DNA from 4 places in the Nonomuraea mangrovi genome. Region 2 is predicted to be linked to each of the others. Evidence: riboswitches for the same ligand, from Rfam matches in the RefSeq annotation. Region 2 holds a riboswitch; each other region holds the start of a gene.
What was found. Region 2 has a riboswitch for cyclic di-AMP ahead of ACFSKW_RS41415 (C40 family peptidase). Riboswitches for the same ligand answer to the same signal wherever they lie in the genome.
Positions count from the first base shown of each region.

Region 1: another riboswitch for cyclic di-AMP. It lies ahead of ACFSKW_RS14025 (coiled-coil domain-containing protein); the one in region 2 lies ahead of ACFSKW_RS41415 (C40 family peptidase).
Region 3: another riboswitch for cyclic di-AMP. It lies ahead of ACFSKW_RS05625 (D-alanyl-D-alanine carboxypeptidase family protein); the one in region 2 lies ahead of ACFSKW_RS41415 (C40 family peptidase).
Region 4: another riboswitch for cyclic di-AMP. It lies ahead of ACFSKW_RS31475 (C40 family peptidase); the one in region 2 lies ahead of ACFSKW_RS41415 (C40 family peptidase).

Region 1 is NZ_JBHUFV010000021.1:113,009-117,798, reverse strand. Features, by position in the region: gene ACFSKW_RS14035 (DeoR/GlpR family DNA-binding transcription regulator) at 1-704, shown strand, start outside; gene galT (galactose-1-phosphate uridylyltransferase) at 701-1,762, shown strand; cyclic di-AMP (ydaO/yuaA leader) riboswitch at 1,830-1,970, shown strand; gene ACFSKW_RS14025 (coiled-coil domain-containing protein) at 1,974-2,927, shown strand; gene ACFSKW_RS14020 (cytochrome P450 family protein) at 3,004-4,239, shown strand; gene ACFSKW_RS14015 (DinB family protein) at 4,375-4,790, shown strand, end outside.
Region 2 is NZ_JBHUFV010000061.1:524,239-529,028, reverse strand. Features, by position in the region: gene ACFSKW_RS41425 (C40 family peptidase) at 1-342, shown strand, start outside; gene ACFSKW_RS41420 (LysR family transcriptional regulator) at 306-1,211, opposite strand; cyclic di-AMP (ydaO/yuaA leader) riboswitch at 1,555-1,697, shown strand; gene ACFSKW_RS41415 (C40 family peptidase) at 1,828-2,277, shown strand; gene ACFSKW_RS41410 (hypothetical protein) at 2,347-3,162, shown strand; gene ACFSKW_RS41405 (M48 family metallopeptidase) at 3,159-4,382, shown strand; gene ACFSKW_RS41400 (glycosyltransferase family 4 protein) at 4,510-4,790, shown strand, end outside.
Region 3 is NZ_JBHUFV010000007.1:28,484-33,273, reverse strand. Features, by position in the region: gene ACFSKW_RS05630 (TetR family transcriptional regulator) at 68-691, shown strand; cyclic di-AMP (ydaO/yuaA leader) riboswitch at 1,001-1,143, shown strand; gene ACFSKW_RS05625 (D-alanyl-D-alanine carboxypeptidase family protein) at 1,157-2,074, shown strand; gene ACFSKW_RS05620 (class I SAM-dependent methyltransferase) at 2,090-2,821, opposite strand; gene ACFSKW_RS05615 (SDR family NAD(P)-dependent oxidoreductase) at 2,961-3,821, shown strand; gene ACFSKW_RS05610 (hypothetical protein) at 3,958-4,790, opposite strand, start outside.
Region 4 is NZ_JBHUFV010000047.1:281,988-286,777, reverse strand. Features, by position in the region: gene serA (phosphoglycerate dehydrogenase) at 1-313, shown strand, start outside; gene ACFSKW_RS31480 (hypothetical protein) at 753-875, shown strand; gene ACFSKW_RS31475 (C40 family peptidase) at 1,176-1,664, opposite strand; cyclic di-AMP (ydaO/yuaA leader) riboswitch at 1,833-1,977, opposite strand; gene ACFSKW_RS31470 (3-isopropylmalate dehydrogenase) at 2,078-3,130, shown strand; gene ACFSKW_RS31465 (branched-chain amino acid aminotransferase) at 3,339-4,436, shown strand; gene ACFSKW_RS31460 (MOSC domain-containing protein) at 4,541-4,790, opposite strand, start outside.

The DNA.
Region 1 (4,790 bases), on a different contig from region 2:
TGCGCGAGCTCGGCGTCTCCGACATGACCATACGCAGGGATCTGGAGGCGCTCGCCGAGCGAGGCCTGCTGGAGAAGGTCCACGGCGGCGCCACGATCAACGGCCCAGGCTCCACCGAGGAGCCCGGCTTCGCCGCCAAGTCGATGCGCCAGCAGCCGGAGAAGGACGCGATCGCCCGCAGGGCCGCCACGCTCGTCCGTCCCGGCACGGCCGTCGCCCTGTCGGCGGGCACGACCACATGGACGCTGGCCCACCACCTGGTCGATGTGCCGGACCTGACCGTCATCACCAACTCCATCCCCGTGGCCGACGTCTTCCACCGCAGCCCGCGCGCCGACCGCACGGTCGTGCTGACCGGCGGCGTCCGCACGCCCTCCGACGCCCTCGTCGGGCCCGTCGCCGTCGCGGCGATCAGGCGGTTGCACGTGGACACGCTCTTCCTCGGCGTGCACGGCATGAGCACGAGAGCGGGGTTCACCACCCCGAACCTGCTGGAGTCGGAGACCGACAGGGAGCTGGTGGCCTCCGCCCACCGCCTGGTGGTCCCCGCAGACCACACCAAGTGGGGCACGGTCGGCATCAGCACGATCGCGGAACTGTCGGAGGCCGACGTCGTCATCAGCGACGCGAACCTGCCGGAGGAGGCCCGCGCGGAGCTGGCCGAGCGGGCGGGAGAACTGATCATCGCGGAGGAAACGAAGTGAAGCGCACCATCGCGCACATGGCCGACGGCCGGGAGCTGATCTACTTCGATCGGCGCGACGACGCCGACAGGAGCGCGATCGACGAGCGCGAGCTGCCGCCCAGGCCGGTCGCCTCCGAGCTGCGCTACGACCCGCTCACCGAGGAGTGGGTGGCGATGGCGGGCCACCGGCAGACCCGTACCTTCCTGCCTCCGGCCAACGAGTGCCCGCTGTGCCCGACCAGGCCCGGGATGCCGACCGAGATCCCCGCGCCGGACTACGACGTGGTCGTCTTCGAGAACAGGTTCCCCAGCTTCTCCACCAACCTGGGCTCCTACACCGATCCAGGCGGCCTGAGCGAGGTGCGCCCTGGCGTCGGGCGCTGCGAGGTGGTCTGCTTCACCTCCGACCACGACTCCTCCTTCTCCGCCCTCTCCGACGAGCAGGTGGAGCTGGTCATGGAGGCATGGGCCGACCGCACGGCCGAGCTGTCGGCGATCCCCGGTGTGGAGCAGGTGTTCTGCTTCGAGAACAGGGGCGCCGAGATCGGCATCACGCTGGCCCACCCCCACGGCCAGATCTACGCCTACCCGTACGTGACCCCGCGCACCCGCCGGCACCTGGCGGCCGCGGCGGGCCGGCCGAACCTGTTCGCCGACGTGCTCGCCGCGGAGCGCGCGGGCGAGCGTGTGGTCGCCGGCAACGAGCTGTGGACCGCGTTCGTGCCGGCCGCCGCCCGCTACCCGTTCGAGGTCCACCTCTACCCGCACCGCCAGGTGCCCGACCTGGCCGCCCTCACCCAGGAGGAGCGCGCCGCCTTCGGTCCCGTCTACACCCGTGTGCTGAGAGCGCTCGACGGCCTGTTCGGCGTGGTCATGCCGTACGTCGCCGCCTGGCATCAGGCCCCCGTGCGGCGGGGTCGTGACCTGGCCTATCTCCACATGGAGCTGTTCAGCATCCGCAGAGCCCCGGAGAAGCTGAAGTACCTCGCGGGCTCGGAGTCGGCGATGGGGGCGTTCGTCAACGACGTGCTGCCGGAGGAGGCCGCGCGGCTTCTGCGCGCTCAGGTAGATCACTGATTTGGTGTCCGATTTAGGTCGCATTACCGCTGGTTTACTACTAACATCCCTTTTCGTCGGCTTTCACAGCCGTTACATGCCTAATCCCGGGCGCGTCGCCCGGGAGCCGGGGACCCACCAAGAACCTGGGGTGAATCCACGTCTGTGGTAGGGCCGCATCTCCCGCCCGAACCCGTCAGCTAACCCGGCCGGCAGACGGAGAGGATCGTTCGTGGCGTCCCCCACGTCTCGTTTCGCATGCGGTGCTCTTGCCGCGCTGTCCCTCATCATCGGTTCCGCGACGGCGGCCTCGGCTGCCCCCAAGCCGTCCGAGCCCACGTTGCGCGCCGAGTTGAAGGAGCTCAATACCAAGGTCGACAAGCTCATCGAGCGCTACAACGCCAAGCGGGTCTCGCTCGCCGAGGCCCGGAAGGCCGCCAAGACGGCGAAGAAGCGGCTGGCGACGGCCGAGCAGACGCTGGCCAAGGCCGAAGCCGAGGCCTCCAAGATCACCGAGATGCGCTACCAGGCCAGCACCCCCGACCTGCCGATGCTGCTCTACACCCCCGACCTCAACACCGCCGCGCTGCTCGAGCAGATGAGCGCCGAGCAGGATGCCGTGGTCAAGAGCGTCGCCGCGGCCCGCGACACCAAGAAGCAGGCCGCCACCGACGCGATCGCGCTCGCCGACCGGATCAAGACGGAGGCCGACCAGGTCGCCGACGACCGGAAGGAGGCCGAGGGCATGATCAAGAACATCGAGAAGAAGCTGCAGGGCCTCGTGCCGACGGGGCCGGGGCGCAAGAGCGACGGAAGCTGGGCGCCCGAGCTGCCCACGGGCTCGGAGAACATCACGCCGCGGACCAGGCTCATGCGCGACACGATCAAGAAGTCGTTCGCGCTGCCGTTCGAGGTGGGCTGCTACCGGTCGGGCGGCAGCGGAGAGCATCCGCTCGGGCGCGCCTGCGACTTCATGATGAGCTCGGGCGGCGCCACTCCGACGGCCGCCAACAGGACGCTCGGCGACCAGGTCGCCGCGTGGGCGATGAAGAACCAGAGCCGCCTGGGCATCAAGTACGTGATCTGGCGGCAGCGCATCAACAGCGGCAGCGGCTGGCGGGCGATGTCCGACCGAGGCAGCATCACCGCCAACCACTACGACCACGTGCACATCTCGATGAACTGATCCTTGCAGGGGGTCGGCGGCGAGCGTACGTTTGACTCGATGACCAGATTCATCCTTCCGGTCACGAGAGGCGCTCATGAAGACCGTCAACCTGATGGACCCCGGCCTGCTGACCGATCCCTACAGGGGTTTCGCCCAGCTCAGGGAGGAGGCGCCCGTCCTCCGCGCCTCCTTCCCCGGGCAGGACACCCCGATCTGGCTGGTCACCCGGTACGACGACGTCAAGTCCGTGCTGAGCGACCACCGCTTCGTCAACGACCCCGGCAACGTGCCCGGCGCCGAGGTCACCGACATGCGGGAGAAGCTGACACAGGCCAGAGGCGTCCCGCCCGAATACGCCCGCTACCTCACCGACGGGATCCTCGATCTCGACGGCGACGACCACCTCAGGCTGCGCAGGCTGGTCTCGCGCGCCTTCACCGCCAGGCGGGTGACGGAACTGCGGCCCAGGGTGGAGGAGATCAGCGCCGAGCTCCTCGACGCGCTGCCGACCGACCGCGTGGTCGACCTCGTCGAGGAGTACGCCTACCCGCTTCCCATCACCGTCATCTGCGAGCTCGTCGGCATCCCTGAGGCCGACCGCGCCCAGTGGAGGGTCTGGGGCGCTCGCATGACGACGATGGAGCCCGGCGCCCTCGCCGAGCCGCTCGTCGGCGTCGTCGAGTACATCCGCGACCTCATCCCCCGTCGCCGCGCCGAGCCCGCCGACGACCTGCTCACCGGGCTGATCAGAGCCCACGACGAGGACGGCGACCGCTTCACCGACACCGAGCTGATCACCATGGTGCTCACGCTCGTCCTCGCGGGCCACGAGACCACCGCCCACCTGATCGGGAACGGCGCCGCCGCCCTGCTCACCCATCCCGACCAGCTCGCCAGACTCCGCGCGGAGCCGTCGCTGGTGCCGCGCGCCGTCCATGAGCTCATGCGCTGGTGCGGACCCGTCCACGGCACGCGCATGCGCTACGCCGCCGAGGACGTCGAGGTCGGCGGCACGGTGGTCAGGCGAGGCGAGCCCGTGATGGCGCTGATCGTCAGCGCGAACGGCGATCCGCGCAGGTTCGGCGACCCCGACAGGCTCGACATCGCCCGGGAGCCCGACAGCAGGCGCGAGGTCCACGTGGGCTTCGGACACGGCCTGCACTACTGCCTGGGAGCGGCCCTGGCCCGCCAGGAGGGCGAGGTGGCCTTCAGCGGGCTGCTGTCGCGCTTTCCACGCCTGCGTCTCGCCGTGGCTCCCGAGAAGCTGGAACGGCAGCCGCTCCCCATGTCGTGGCGCCTGGCGAGCCTCCCCGTGCTGCTGGACGGCTGACCGCGTTCCGCTTTCCGAGGAAGATCGCTACGACGGCCGGCGATCGAGCCGGTGGTGGAGCCGCGCGAGCATCCCATCCCCCACGCCGGCCGTCAGGGCGCGCCGTACTTGACGGCGGGTCCATAATCACACGTTATGACTGATACTCGGATGATCACCCCGTTCGTCGCGGGCGAGCGGGAGATGCTCGACGCCTGGCTCGACTGGCACCGTGAGACGCTCGCGATCAAATGCGCGGGCCTGACCGACGACCGACTGCGCGAGCGCTCGGCGGCGCCGTCCACGCTGTCGCTGCTCGGCCTGCTGCGCCACATGGCCGACGTGGAGCGCAGTTGGTTCCGCAGGCACCTGATGGGCGAGGACGTCCCGCGCCTGCACTCGACGCCCGACCGGCCCGACGACGCCTTCGACGACATCGCCACGATGACGGGTGAGCAGGCACTGGAGGCCTGGCGCGCCGAGATCGCCTACGCCAGGAAGGTGTCGGCGGGCCTCCCGCTCGACACGATCGGCAGGACGCTGCGCCACGGCAACGAGGTGTCACTGCGCTG
Region 2 (4,790 bases):
TCCGTGCTCAGCTTCGCCTTCGCCCAGGTCGGCAAGCCCTACCAGTACGGCGGGACCGGGCCCGGCGGCTGGGACTGCTCGGGCCTGACCCAGGCCTCGTGGCGGGCGGGCGGCGTGTCGCTGCCGCGGACGACGTGGGAGCAGTGGGCGTGGGGCGCCAAGCGCAGGGTCTCGCTCGACGCCCTGCAGCCCGGCGACCTGATCTTCAGCGAGGGCCTCGGGCACGTGAGCATCTACGCGGGCGACGGCAAGATCGTGCACGCCCCCCAGACGGGTGACGTGGTGAAGGTCGTCCCCCTGTCCGCCTACGGCAGGCGGCTCGTCGGCGCCATCCGCCCGTAGGCCTCGCCCATCTCGCGCAACACCTCCAGATAGGCGCTCACCGCGGGCGGGCGTCCACGCGCAGGCAGGAAGACGGCGCTGATCCGCCTGGCGGGCAGCCGCGGCGAGGGCTCCACCAGCCTAATGTCGGCGCGTACGGCCCTGCCCGCGATCGACGGGTAGAGCATCACCCCGACCCCCGCCGCCACCAGGCCCTGGCGGCCGTTCCAGTCGTCGCACAGGTGGCTGATCCTCGGCGCGCGGCCCATCGCGGCCGCCAGCTCCGCGATGGGGCCCAGGCAGTCGGGGTGGGTGCCGTCGATCCACGGCTCGTCGGCCAGGTCGGCCAGCCGTACGCGCTCGGCCGCCGCCAGCGGGTGCTCGGCGGGCAGGGCGACCAGCAGCTCGTCCTCGAACAGGTCGAGCACCTCGAGCCCGGGTTCGGGAGCGGCGTCCCATGAGGTGCGCAGGTCGACGTCGATCGCGCCTTCCATCAAGCCCTCCCCGCCGACGGTGAGGGAGAGTTCGACGGCGGGGCGGGCAGCGGCGAAACGGCGGAAGCTCTCGGGGACGAACCTGGTGGCCGCGCTGGGGAAGGCCGCGACCCTGACCGTGCCGGCCTCGGCCGTGGTGAAGGCCCGCAACCTGGTCTCGAACAGGCTCATCCCGTTGAGCACGGCCTCGGCCTGCTCGATGGCCGCCAGGCCCGCCTCGGTGGGCTGGACGCCTCTCGGACGGCGGTGGAAGAGCGTGACGCCGGTGCGGCGTTCGAGGGTGGCGATCTGTCTCGAGACGGCCGGCTGGGTCATCGACAGGGCCTCGGCCGCTCCCGAGAAGGAGCCGCGCCGTCCGACCTCCAGCAGCACGCGAAGCGACCACGTATCAAGCATGCCGAGAGCTTATGGGTAGGGCGTAAGCCCTCGCTTCCGGCTCATGTTACTGGTGTGACATATGTGACAAATGGGACCTGACAAGTCGTCATTGGTACAAGTGTGACAAGGGTCACTTTCGCCCGACGAAGGGCTCTGTGGAGCAGCGGATCCGGTCCTGACAAGTGCCGGTCGGTGATCTTGACATCTTTACTTCGGCTTTGCCTGCCGTTGGGCATCCAGGTACCTTCTCGCATCGCGGCGACCAAGCCATGGCGCCGGCAACGTCCACCGGCCCGCGAAGTGGCCGGTGTGCGCGCAAAAGATCCGCTGGTCGCCGCGCCGAGGCCGCTGAGAGGCGTGCGCGGTCGACCTGCCGAATCCGTGCGGCATGGAGCACGGAGCCGGGGACCCACGTACCTGGGGTGAATCCGGCCTTCGGGCCGGAAGGGCGACTTCCACGCCCGAACCCGTCAGCTAACCCGGTAGGCATTCGTGGAAGTCCCGAGGAGACGTTCTGTCTACCCCCTTGAAGAAAACCCGTCTGTCCTGCCTTGCCCTGAGTGGCGTCGTGGCGGCGATGGGAGGAGTCGTCCTCCACGCACCCACGGCACAGGCGACCGTGACCGCTGAGGCGGTGAGCACCCTGAAGACGGTGAGCACCGCGCAGACGGCCGCGGCGTCGACGTCCAAGGCGAAGCAGCAGACCAAGGCCGCTCGGCAGAAGGTGAAGGCCGCCAAGGCCGTCGCCATGGCGAAGAAGCAGGTCGGCGACCCGTATCGCTTCGGCGGCACGGGACCGGGTGCCTTCGACTGCTCAGGACTGGTCCAGTACGCCTGGGCCAAGGCCGGCATCAAGATCCCGCGCGTGACGTACAGCCAGTACTCGCGCATCAGGAAGAAGGTCACATGGAGCAACCTCAAGCCAGGTGACCTGATGTTCTTCCGCGGGAAAGGCCACGTGGGCATGTTCGTCGGCCACGGCCGGATGATCCACTCGCCGAGCACAGGCAAGACCGTGCGGATCGAGAAGCTCAGCGGCTGGCGCAAGGCCTCCTTCGCCGGCGCGGTCCGCCCCGGCGCCTAGCCGGACGTCCAGAACCCCGTCCACCCCCCTCGGACGGGGTTCTGGCCTGTCCGGGCTAGCATCGCAGCCGTGGTGACCCGCAGAACGCTGCTGGCGGCCGCGCTGGCCTGCCCCGCGATCTGCACGGTGGCGGGGTCGGCGGGGCGTCGGCTGCCGCCCGAGGCCAGAGGGCTGTGGGCGGCCGGCGTCACCGTGGCGTACGGCACGCGCTCGCTCGTCGTGGGCCACGACGCCGAGGCCGCGCTCCTCCGCGACCTCGCCTCCAGAGCCGACGCGGCCGCGCTCACCGTCTCCGCCGTCCTGCGGCGCGCCGTACGGCCGTTGGTGCTGGTGCCCAGGACCTCCGCGGAGGCCGCCGCGCTCGCGGGCACGGGAGCCGTGGAAGGACTGGCCGCGCTGGCCTCGCAGGGACGGGTGATCGTCCTGCCCGGCGCGTTCGCGCGGCTGACGCCCGTCGGCCGCGACGTCGTCCTCGCCCACGAGCTCACCCACGTGGCCGCCGGCACCGAAGGACGGCCCGTGTGGCTGCGGGAGGGCTTCGCCGACTACGTCGGCTACCTGCGCTCGGGCCTCCCCACGCGGGTGGCGGCGGCGGAGCTGGCGGCCGAGGCGCGCGCGGGACTGCTCCCTTCCGCGCTGCCCGCCGACGCCGACTTCGCGCCGGGCTCGCCGCGGCTCGCGCAGGTCTACCAGGAGGCGTGGCTGGCCTGCCGGCTGGTCGCCACCGTGTACGGCGAGCATGCGCTCGTCGACCTCTACCATCGGGCTGCCGGACAGGATCTCGACCACGCGCTGGAGCCGCTGGGCCTGTCGGTCCGCGCGCTCGTCACGCGTTGGCGGGAGTATGTCCGGGACGAGCTGACCGGCGCGAAGGGAAACGGATGAGGCGGCTGGACCGGCAGGCGGGCATCGCGCTGGTGGTGCTCGGGGCGGCGATCCTCGCGGTCGTGGCGTTCACCACGCCGTGGGACCTCCTGCGGGGGGCGCCCTCCGTACCGCCCGATCCCGCGCGGGACTTCACCGCCGCCGAGATCGCCCGAGCCCGAGCCTTCGACGCGGCCACCAGCGTGCCGGCCTACCTGTCACTCGGGCTGACCGTCGTGTTCGCGGGACTGCTCGTGGCCACGCCACTCGGCGCGCGCCTGCTCGGCAGGCTCAGAGGGCCGTGGTGGCTGCGCGTCGTCCTCGGTGTCGTCGTGCTGACCGCCGTCGTCGAGCTGCTGCGCTGGCCGCTCGGCATGTGGTTCGAGACCGAGCTGCGCGCCTTCGGGCTCTCCACCCAGAACTGGGGGAGCTGGACGGGTGACAGGTTGAAGTCCATCGGCGTGCGCGTCGTGCTGCTGTCCGTCATGGTGCTGGCGATCGTCGGCCTGGCCAGGCGCTTCAAGCGGTGGTGGGTGCCCGCGGCCGCCGGTGCGTTCGTGCTGACGGTGGGGGCCTCCTTCATCTACCCCGTCGTCTTCGAGCCGCTCTTCAACGACTTCACCCCGATGCCCGCGGGACAGCCGCGCACCCGGCTGCTCGGCCTGGCCGAGCGGGCCGACGTGCCCGTCGAGGATGTGCTCGTCGCCGACGCCTCCCGCAGGACCACCGCGCTCAACGCCTACGTGTCCGGGTTCGGCGCGACGCGCAGGATCGTCGTCTACGACACGCTGCTTGCCGCGCCGGAGAAGGAGGTGGAGCTGATCATCGCGCACGAGCTGGGACACGCCAAGTACAACGACGTGCTCCACGGCACGCTGGTGGGCGGGCTCGGCGCGGCCTTCGGGGCGGTGCTGCTGTTCTGTGTGGCCCCGCTGTGGCGGCGGCCGCTCTCGGATCCGCTGGCGGTGGGCGCCGTCATGGGATTCCTCTCGCTGGCGACCGTGCTGTCGGGGCCTGCCCAGAACGTCGTCAGCCGTCACGTCGAGGCCAGAGCCGACCTGCACGCGCTCGACCTCACCCGTGACCCTGAGACGTTCATCTCCATGCAAAAGCGGCTTGCCATTACCAACATTTCGGACTTGTCGCCGGATGTCGTGGAATATGTGCTCTATGCCTCGCACCCGACCGCACCACAGCGCATCGCCATGGCCCGCTCATGGGAGCTCATGAACATCCCGTGAGCACGGGCCTGCCCATGACCGCGGCCCGTCCCGCGATCATGGCTCTCTCCGTGGCCGCGGCCCGTCCCGCGACCACGGCCCTCCCTGTGACCGCGGCCCGTCCCGCGACCACGGTCCGGGGGCGCCCATGACCCGGGTCCTCATCGTCACGAACGACTTCCCGCCCCGGCCGGGCGGCATCCAGTCGTTCGTGCACGGGCTCGCGCTCCGGACCCCCTCCGTCCTCGTCTACGCCTCACGATGGCGCGGCTGCGAGGAGTTCGACCGGCGGCAGCCGTACCCCGTCGTCAGGCATCCCACCTCGCTCATGCTCCCCACGGTGGCCGCGGCGCGAAGGGCGGCAGGGCTCGTGGCCGACCATCGCGCCGACACCGTCGTCTTCGGCGCGGCTGCCCCGCTCGGGCTCCT
Region 3 (4,790 bases), on a different contig from region 2:
CCTTACCTTGAGCTGTCAAGGTACGATACGACCCGCTGCCTTGGCCGGTCAAGGTAAGGTTGGAGTCGTGGGGACACGCCGTACACGAAGACCGCCTGAAGAGGCTCGCCGGCTGATCCTCGACGCCGCGGCAGCGCTGCTCGCCGACGGAGGCGTCGCGGCGGTCCAGGTGCGTGCCGTCGCCGCCCGGGTCGGCATGACCGACGCCGGCGTGACACACCACTTCCAGAGCCGCGACAACCTGCTGCGCGAACTGCTTCGACACGGTGGACGCCAACTGAGAGCCGCTGTGCAGGACGTTCTCTCGTCGTGGCTGGAGCAGGGCGCCGACCTCCTGGAGCTCGTCGAGTCACTCGCAGGTCTGTACCGGCAGGGCTACGGCGAGCTGGCGGTCGCGCTGCATGCTGCGGGCTGGCGAGAGCATGGCGACGGGATGCTGAACCCGGTTGTCGACGCACTCCACAGGCTTCGGCCGTCCGCGGCTTCGACCGAGGACACGCGGCTCGCGGTCGCGGCCCTCCACCAAGCGATGGCGATGGAGCCTCTCTACGGGAGTGCCTTCCGCCGCAGCGCCGGCCTCACCGGCGTCGCGGCGAGCGACCCGACCGCGCAGCTGCGCTGGTGGACGCGCCAACTCCACCTCGCGCTCGACCTCGAACCGTCCCCGCTCCGACATGACCGGGGACGCTGAGTCAACGGACGCGGCTGGGGCGCGGATCGAGCCGGTTCCGCCTGCTGGCGGTCGGTGTCGCACCTTGCCGGCTCGGTGCTGCGATCACCGCGCGTACAAGCTCATCGTGAAGGCCGACTGGGACAACATCTGGAACGACGGCTGGGGGTCGATCGCCGACGCGTAGCGGATCGGGCGGGAGCGAGTGTGGAGTATTTGCCCCTTTTGTGCAGTTTGGCTATTTTTAGTGCATTGTGCAGCGAGCCGTCGACTCGTCCGTTGCCATTGCATTGCCCGGACCGCGCGTCTCCTGAGGCTCATCCGCAGGACGACACTCGGCCGCCGAATCCGTATCCACGGAACCGGGGACCCACTTCCCTTGGGGTGAATCGAACGCCGGCTCAGCCGCGTCCGTAGGGCACTTCCCAGCCCGAACCCGTCAGCTAACCCGGTAGGCGGCATGGAAGCTAGGAGCACAACCCCTTCATGCCCACGTACCTCAAGAACCGGCTGGGCCGCGCGCTGCTCGGCGTCGCCATCACCGCAGGCGCCGTGACCGCCGTCGCCCCTGTCGCACAGGCCGCCCCACCGGCCGGTTCGGTCGTTTCACCGGCTCCCCGTGCCCACGTTCCCGCCCCCTCCGCTGACGCCCCCGCGGTGCTCGGCCGTGCCGCCCATGTGATCGACGCCAAGACCGGCAAGGTCTACTTCAGCAAGAAGGCCGATCTTCGGGTCCCGGTGGCCAGCATTACCAAGGTGATGACCGCCTACACCGTGTTGAAGCAGGCCAAGCCGACCGACGTGGTCGAGGTCACCGCCAAGGACGTGCGTTACGCGTCGAGGGGCGGCGCCTCGGTGGCGTACCTGCGCGCCGGTGACCGGCTCACCGTGGAGGACCTGCTGTACGCCCTGATGCTGCCCTCCGGCGCGGACGCCGCCCACGCGCTCGCCCGCACGTACGGGCCTGGTGTCGACGCGTTCACGGCGAAGATGAACGCCAACGCCCGCGAGCTCGCCATGAAGGACACACTGTACGTCAACGTCGACGGGATGCCCGCCAAGGGCGGCGGCTACTCCACCGCACGCGACCAGGTGCGGCTCGCCCAGGCGGCGCTGAACAACCAGTTGATCAAGAAGGTCGGCTCCACCCGGCACCGCTCGATCCCTGAGACGGCGGAGCACCGCGCCTACTCCTGGCGGAACACGAATCGCCTCCTCCGCACGCCGGGCACCATCGGCCTGAAGACCGGATTCACGCGCGCCGCGGGCTACACCCTCGCCTTCGCCGCCGACCGGGACGGCCGTCAGCTGGTCGGCGTGCTTCTGGGAGAGAGCAGCTCCAGCCGCCGCTTCGAGACCGCTCAGGCGCTCCTCGACTGGGCGGCGACCAGCAGGCAACCCTGACAACTCGACAGCAGCTTAACCGGCGGCCTGCAGCTGGAATTGCAGGTCGGAGGCGCCTGGCGACTCCAGGACCGAGACCGCGATCAGGCCGGCGGCTGCGGCAAGGCTCTCGAATCCTGAGCGGGTGTACCAGTGCAGTACCCAGGGGCGGTCCACGACGGTGCTCTCGCCGTCGCGGCACCGCTCGTAGCGCAACACCGTCGTCTGCGTCCGCGCGGAATCGCTACGCTCCTCGGACACCACCGAGACCCGCAACTCTGCACCGTCGTCCGCTGTAGCGGTGCGCACCCGGCCGATCCGTTCGGCAGGTGTGGGCGATGGGACGAACAGCGGCACCAGGGCGGTGCCGCCCACGGCGAGATGGTCGCGGATGCGGTGAAGGGCGGCCAGAGCGATGGAGTCGTCGGGGAGCAGGTTGAAAGTCGGCCCGGCAAGAAAGATCGCACGGTAGCGGCGTGGCAGATCGAGCGCCTCCATGCGCTGGTGGTAGACGACGACATCGACGCCTTGCTTCCGCGCCCGGTGACGGCACCGCTGCAGCATGTCCGCCGAGGAGTCGACACCCTCGACGTCGAGGCCGCGCCGACGCAGGTCGAGCAATGGATCGCCGTCCCCGCACCCCAGCTCCAGAGCCGGGGAACCAGCCTCTTGGACGAACGCCGCGTAGGGCTCTGGATCTTGGGCCACGGACTTCAGCGGCCCGTATAACTCGGCGACGATGCCTGTATAGAAATCAGCAGGATGCACGCCCGCACCTTACGCGTCAGCCGAATGCCCGGCGACATCATTTCCGGCGTCTCGCCACCCGCTCACCACGACGACGTCTCAGTGTTCGTGGTCGCGCGGGTTTGCGTTCGAGCGCGCTCGAAACCATAGCGTTCTCGCCATGACGACACAGACCTGGATCATCACCGGCGCGTCCCGCGGTTTCGGGCGCGCACTGGCGGAGTCGGCGCTCGCGGCGGGCGACAACGTGGTGGCGGCGGTGCGCCGGCCCGAGAGCGTGGCCGACCTGGAGGCCGCGTACCCGGACACCTTCCTGATCGCGAAGTTCGACGCCCGCGACGTCGCCGCGGCCGCGGACCTCGTGCAGGGCACGCTCGACCGCTTCGGGCAGGTGGACGTGCTGGTCAACAACGCGGGCCGGGCCGTGGTGGGAGCGGTTGAGGAGGTCAGTGACTCGCGGTTGCGCGAGCTGATGGAGCTGCACCTGTTCGGCCCCGCAGCCCTCGTCCGAGCGGCGCTGCCGGCGATGCGGGGCAGGGGCACGGGGACGATCGTGCAGATGAGCAGCCAGGGCGGGCGCATGTCGTTCCCCGGCGTGTCGGCGTACTCCGCGTCGAAGTTCGCCCTCGAAGGCTGGTCCGAGGCCCTGGCAGGGGAGGTGGCGCCGTTCGGGATCCGCGTGATGATCGTCGAGCCCAGCCGGTTCAGGACCGACTTCAACGCGGCCGACGTGCTCGAGTTCGCCGAGGCGTCCGAGACCTACCGCGACCTGCTCGCCGCCGTCCGCGCGGACATGGCGGGGACCGACGGCCTGCAGGAAGGCGACCCGGCGCGGGCGGCCGAGATCATCGTGTCCCTCGCGCACAGTGACGAGGTGCCGCTGCGGCTGCCGCTCGGGCGCGAGGCGGTCGAGCGTATCTCGGGTGTCTACCGGCGTGGCCTGGAGCAGGTCGAGCAGTGGGCCGAGACCGCCCGCAGCGCCGACTTCGAGGGCGTCCCTGCGTCGGTCCGGCCGATCTAGGCCGGCTGCCATGGCGGCTCGACGTGCTGCTCGAACATCGCGACACCATCCGCCGTCGGATCCGTGAGCTGACCCTCTCCCTCATGGCGGTCGAGCACAAGATCACCACGTACGATGGGCGAGGCCCCGCATGCGGTCACACCCAGCCCCGCTCGCGCGCCGTCAACGCTGCTTGTGCGCGGTTGCCGGCATCGAGCGCACACAGCAGGTCCGCTATGTGCCGGCGGTAGGTGCGCAGCGACATGCCGGCCCGCTGGGCGCCCACCTCGTCCTTGCTCACGGTGCACATGCAGGTCAGCACACGCTGCTGCGTCTCGGAGAGCCGGGTGATCCGCCCGGCACCGGGGGCCGTCAGCGTGGCGAAGTCCGTCGCCGCCGCCCACAGCCTCTCGAAGAGGCTGACGACGCCGCCCACCAGGGTGCTCTCCTCGATGAGAAGGGCACCCCTGGCGGTGTCGTGGACGTCGATCGGGAGCAGCGCCGTGTGGCTGTCGTAGACCAGCATCTGGTGCGACAGTTCGTTCGCGACTCTGATCTGCGCACCGTTGGCGTGCAGTTCCCGCAGATGGGCCAGAGTGGCCGCGTCCTCAAGGGCGGTCGTGCGCACGAGATTCCTGATGCGTACGCCGCGCCGCAGACAGCGGACGTCGACGGGCCGCCTGTGGGTGATGTTCTCCTGCGGCAGCGTGTCGTAGGGCTCGGCCGCCAGTACCTCTTCCTGGGCGCTGAAGGCGAGTTCGTCGATGTGGGCGCGTACCTCCCGCGGGTCTTCCAGCCGGCGGAACGTCACGCCCGCGCCGTCGGCCGTCTCGGAGAGCTCCGGCAGCGGGTCCTGCCGGTCGCGCTGCAGCGAGCGCAGTATGGGCCAAGGGTTGGTGAGCTGGCGTATCGTCCGGTGCATCGCCGCCAACTGCTTCTCCATCAGACGGGGCACGGCCACACCGGGCTCTGTCGCCCACGTGCTCTCGT
Region 4 (4,790 bases), on a different contig from region 2:
GTCGGGCACGCTCTCGGGGCCGCGCCAGGTCACCAAGATCGTCGAGGTCAACGGCTACGAGATGGAGATCGAGCCGACCGACCATCTGGCCTTCTTCACCTACACCGACCGGCCGGGCATCGTCGGCGTCGTGGGTCACCTGCTGGGCGAGAAGGGCATCAACATCGCCTCCATGCAGGTGGCGCGGGACGTCAAGGGCGGCAAGGCGCTGATCGCGCTGACCGTCGACTCGGCGATCCCCGCCGACGTGGTGGACCAGATCGTGGGCGAGATCGGCGCCGACAGCGGGCGCTCGGTGGACCTCACCGACTGACGGCCGCTCGCGTCACGACGCCCTCCCGCCCTGTGGCGCGGGAGGGCGTTCTTCTTGCCGTCATCTCCCGGTTCCCTGCGCCGTACGGCACGCCGTGCCACGCGCCTCCGTGGCCACCGGCCGCCCTCCGTCCAGGGGACGCTCCTCGGGAGCGCTCGCGCGCCACCGCAACGGCGTCTCAAATAGTGAGATATTCGGACGTCCTACGAGACAGCCGGGGCCGTGCCAGGTACTTTGGAATGGATGCGCTGGGTACTCGTCATTCTTACCAGCCGCGACGGGGCCTGTTAGGGCAGGTCGGCCACCCGTCGCGGTGAGCGGCGTCGTGTCGGCCTTAAGCCCCCTCCGTCCGGTCCGTGATCCGGACCGCACGAGACCAGGCCCGGTCGGATTCGCGACCGGGATCCGACGTCCGATCCACTCGCGTCCGCGAAAAGAGATGAGTCACGTGTACGACATGTATCCATGGAACCGCGCCGAAGATCACGATGAGGAGGCGGCGGAGGCCGTCCAGACCGCGCTGGACCGCAGGGACAACGGCGGCTCCCCCTCCCCCCGCTGAACGGGGCCACCCGGTGGAGTTCCCCCTGCTCCACCGGGGTGAACCCACTCGCCTTCGAACCGCATGAGCCCGGGAATCACAGGAGACGACCGTCTCCTGTGATTCCCGGGCTCATGCGCGCGCCTGAACCTCCGGAAGGCTCCGCGGAACGGGGTGTCTCCGGGAGCCTTCGGATCTTCACGTCTTTCGCGGCCGCTGACGGTGTTCTCCGTCATGCGACAGCGCCAGGGAGTCCTCGTGTCTCCGTGCCAGTCGTGGGGCCGGAGTGCTGGAACCTCCCGCGAGTTCGGCGGCCCGGGCCTAGAAGGTGGCCCGCAGCGACATGGGGGCCGCCTCGGTCTTCACCTCGACCAGTCGCCGGGACTGCGCCACGCCCTTCGGGTCAGGCCGTACCGCGCCGACGAACGCCTGGCGGCGCCACGGGCTGAGCTTCTCCTCCTTCACCACGTCGCCGCTGCGCGGCGCGTGCACCATGTAGCCGTCCTTGGAGATCATCCCGACGTGCCCGAGGTTGCTGAAGAAGACCAGGTCGCCGGGCTTCAGGTTCTCCCACTTGATCTTCTTGTCGAATGCCTGGTACTGGTCGCGTGCCACGCGGGGAAGCTCGATCCCCGCCTTCTCGTAGGCCCTCAGCATCAGTCCCGAGCAGTCGTAGCCGCTCGGGCTGGTGCCGCCCCAGACGTACGGGGTGCCCCGTTTGGACATCGCGAACTTCAGTGCGATCTGCCATGCGGGCTTGGGTATCTGCTTGAGCTGGGCCTTCTTGATGTCCGCTCCGGTGATGGTCATCGTGCGAGCGGGGTCGCCCTGTACGGGCTTGGTGTCGTCAGGTTGGACCGACTGGCTCTTCAGGGTCTCGACCTGGATGGGGGTGGCCGACGCGGGGGAGGCGGCGGCGGCTGATCCTGCGGCGAGGAGGCCACCGAGGACGGCGGCCGTGACGATGCGAGACAGGGGAATGTCCTTCCACGGGGCCGACCGGGTTAGCTGACGGGCTCGGGCGTGGAAGCCGCCCTACGGCATGGGGGTGCCGATTCGCCCCAAGGGGGAATGGGTCCCCGGCTCCGTGCGAACGTCGCAGCGGATTAGGCTGGCAGGGACTCTAACGAAAGGGTCAAAAGACCGCAAACCCGACAAAACGCCGTGTCCGGAAAATGAGATGCGGTGTTCGACAGCCGAGACGACCCGGTAAGGTACCGGCCATGGAGTCGCGCAACATTCGTCTGGCCGTCATTCCCGGTGACGGGATCGGCACCGAGGTCGTCGCCGAAGGGCTCAAGGTCCTGGAGGCGGTCGGCGCCAAGATCGACACCACTCACTACGATCTGGGTGCCACCCGTTACAACGCCACCGGTGAGACCCTCACCGACGAAACCCTGCAGGAACTGCGCGGCTACGACGCCATCCTGCTCGGCGCGATCGGCGACCCGAGCGTCCCGCCAGGGATCCTCGAGCGCGACCTGCTGCTCCGACTCCGCTTCGAGCTCGACCACTACGTCAACCTGCGCCCGGTGAAGCTCTTCCCCGGCGTGGAGACCCCGCTGGCCGACACCCGCCCCGAGGACATCGACATGATCGTCGTCCGCGAGGGCACGGAGAGCCTCTACGCCGGCGCCGGCGGCGTCCTGCGTCGCGGCACCCCGCACGAGGTCGCCACCCAGGACTCCCTCAACACCGCCTTCGGCGTCGAGCGTGTGATCCGCTACGCCTTCGCCAAGGCCGCCGAGCGTCCCCGCAAGAAGCTCACGCTGGTCCACAAGACCAACGTGCTCGCCTACGCGGGCGACCTCTGGATGCGCACCCTCAACCGGGTCGCCGCGGACTTCCCCGACGTCACCACCGAGTACCAGCACGTCGACGCCGCCTCGATGTTCTTCGTCAACCAGCCGGAGCGCTTCGACGTGATCGTCACCGACAACCTGTTCGGCGACATCATCACCGACATCGGCGCCGCCATCGCCGGCGGCATCGGCCTGGCCGCCAGCGGCAACATCAACCCCGACAGGACCGCGCCCAGCATGTTCGAGCCGGTCCACGGCAGCGCGCCCGACATCGCGGGCCAGGGCAAGGCCGACCCGACCGCCACCATCCTGTCCGTCGCCATGATGCTCGACCACCTCGGCCTGACCGAGGAGGCGGCCCGCGTCGAGCAGGCCGTCGCCGACGACATCGTGGAACGCCTGGCGGGATGGGCCGGCCGTACGACGCACGAGATCGGTGACGACATCACCGCACGAGTAGCCGGCGGCGCCTGACCGCCTGCCACTCAGCACCACAGGCGGCCTGGCGCCCTTCGGCCGGGTCCATACTGTCCTGGATCCGGCGAGCGCGTAGCCGCCTGGATACCACATTGAGCGCCTGGCGGCTCGCGAGATCGCCAGGCGTTTGCTGTAAGTTCCCGTTACCCGGTTCATCGCAAAATGGACTCAGGGCAAATCTCGCGAAAAGAGAAGGATTTCCGTCATGACCACCGCTCAGAAGCTCAGCTTCGATGTGCAGCTCTCCGACCACGCTCGCACTGCGGCGGAGCGTGAGCAGGTACTGGCGAGCCCGGGGTTCGGGCAGACCTTCACCGATCACATGATCTCGATCGACTACACCGAGGGCAGGGGCTGGCACGACGCGCGGCTCATGCCGTACGGGCCGCTCGTCCTCGACCCCGCGACCTCGGTCTTCCACTACGCGCAGGAGCTGTTCGAGGGACTCAAGGCCTACCGCCAGACCAACGGGTCGATCGCCACGTTCAGGCCGTACGCGAACGCCGCCCGCTTCAACGCCTCCTGCGTCCGGATGGCCATGCCCGAACTGCCCGAGGACACCTTCGTCGAGTCCCTGGACCTGCTCGTCCAGACCGACCGCGAGTGGGTCCCCACCACCGAGGGACACAGCCTCTACCTGCGGCCCTTCATCATCGCGACCCAGGTCGGGCTGGGCGTCAACTACCCGTCCAAGACCTACAAGTACATGGTCATCGCCTCGCCCGCCGCCTCCTACTTCAGCGGCGGCGTGCAGCCGGTGTCGGTGTGGCTGTCCACCGAGTACACCCGCGCCGCCCCCGGCGGGACCGGCGCGGCCAAGTGCGGCGGCAACTACGCCGGCGCCTTCGTCGCCCAGCGCGAGGCTGTCGCTAACGGGTGCGACCAGGTGGTCTGGCTCGACTCCAACGAGCACAGGTACGTCGAGGAGATGGGCGGGATGAACCTGTTCTTCGTCTTCGGCAACAAGCTCTTCACCCCCGCGCTGACCGGCACCCTGCTGCCCGGCATCACCCGCGACTCCATCCTGTCCCTGGCCGCCGACCTGGGACTGGAGGCCGAGGAGGGCCGCATCTCGATCGAGGAGTGGCAGGCCGGGTGCGAGTCCGGCGAGCTCACCGAGGTGTTCGCGTGCGGCACGGCGGCGGTCGTGACCCCGGTCGGGTCGGTGAAGGGCGCCGACCGCGCCTGGACGATCGGCGACGGCACGCCGGGTCCGGTGACCATGAAGGTGCGTGAGGAACTGCTGGGCATCCAGTACGGCACGCGTCCCGACACCCACCACTGGATCCACAAGCTCTCCTGACCTCGTTCGTCCGTTGAGCCCTTCCCCGGGCGCGTAGCGTCTTCGCGCTCCGGGGCTCGTGGCCGTCGCCCGGACCTGCAGGTCTCCCACCTGCGAGGACGTGATCAGGGGTCGCTCGCGACCAGCGCGTCGCCGACGGCCAGCCTGCCGGGGCGCAGGACGGACAGCTTGACGCCGAACGCGATCCCGCCCTCGGCCGCCCTGCGGTAGGTGGCGAGCGTGCGCAGCGGCTCGGGGCCCGCCTTCGTCCCCGTGCGCTGGTCGACCATCGTGACGGCGCATCTGATGGCCCGCTTGGCGAAGCCCAGTTCGGTGTCCCCGATGCGGACGTGGCCGATCAGGTCTTCCAGGTGG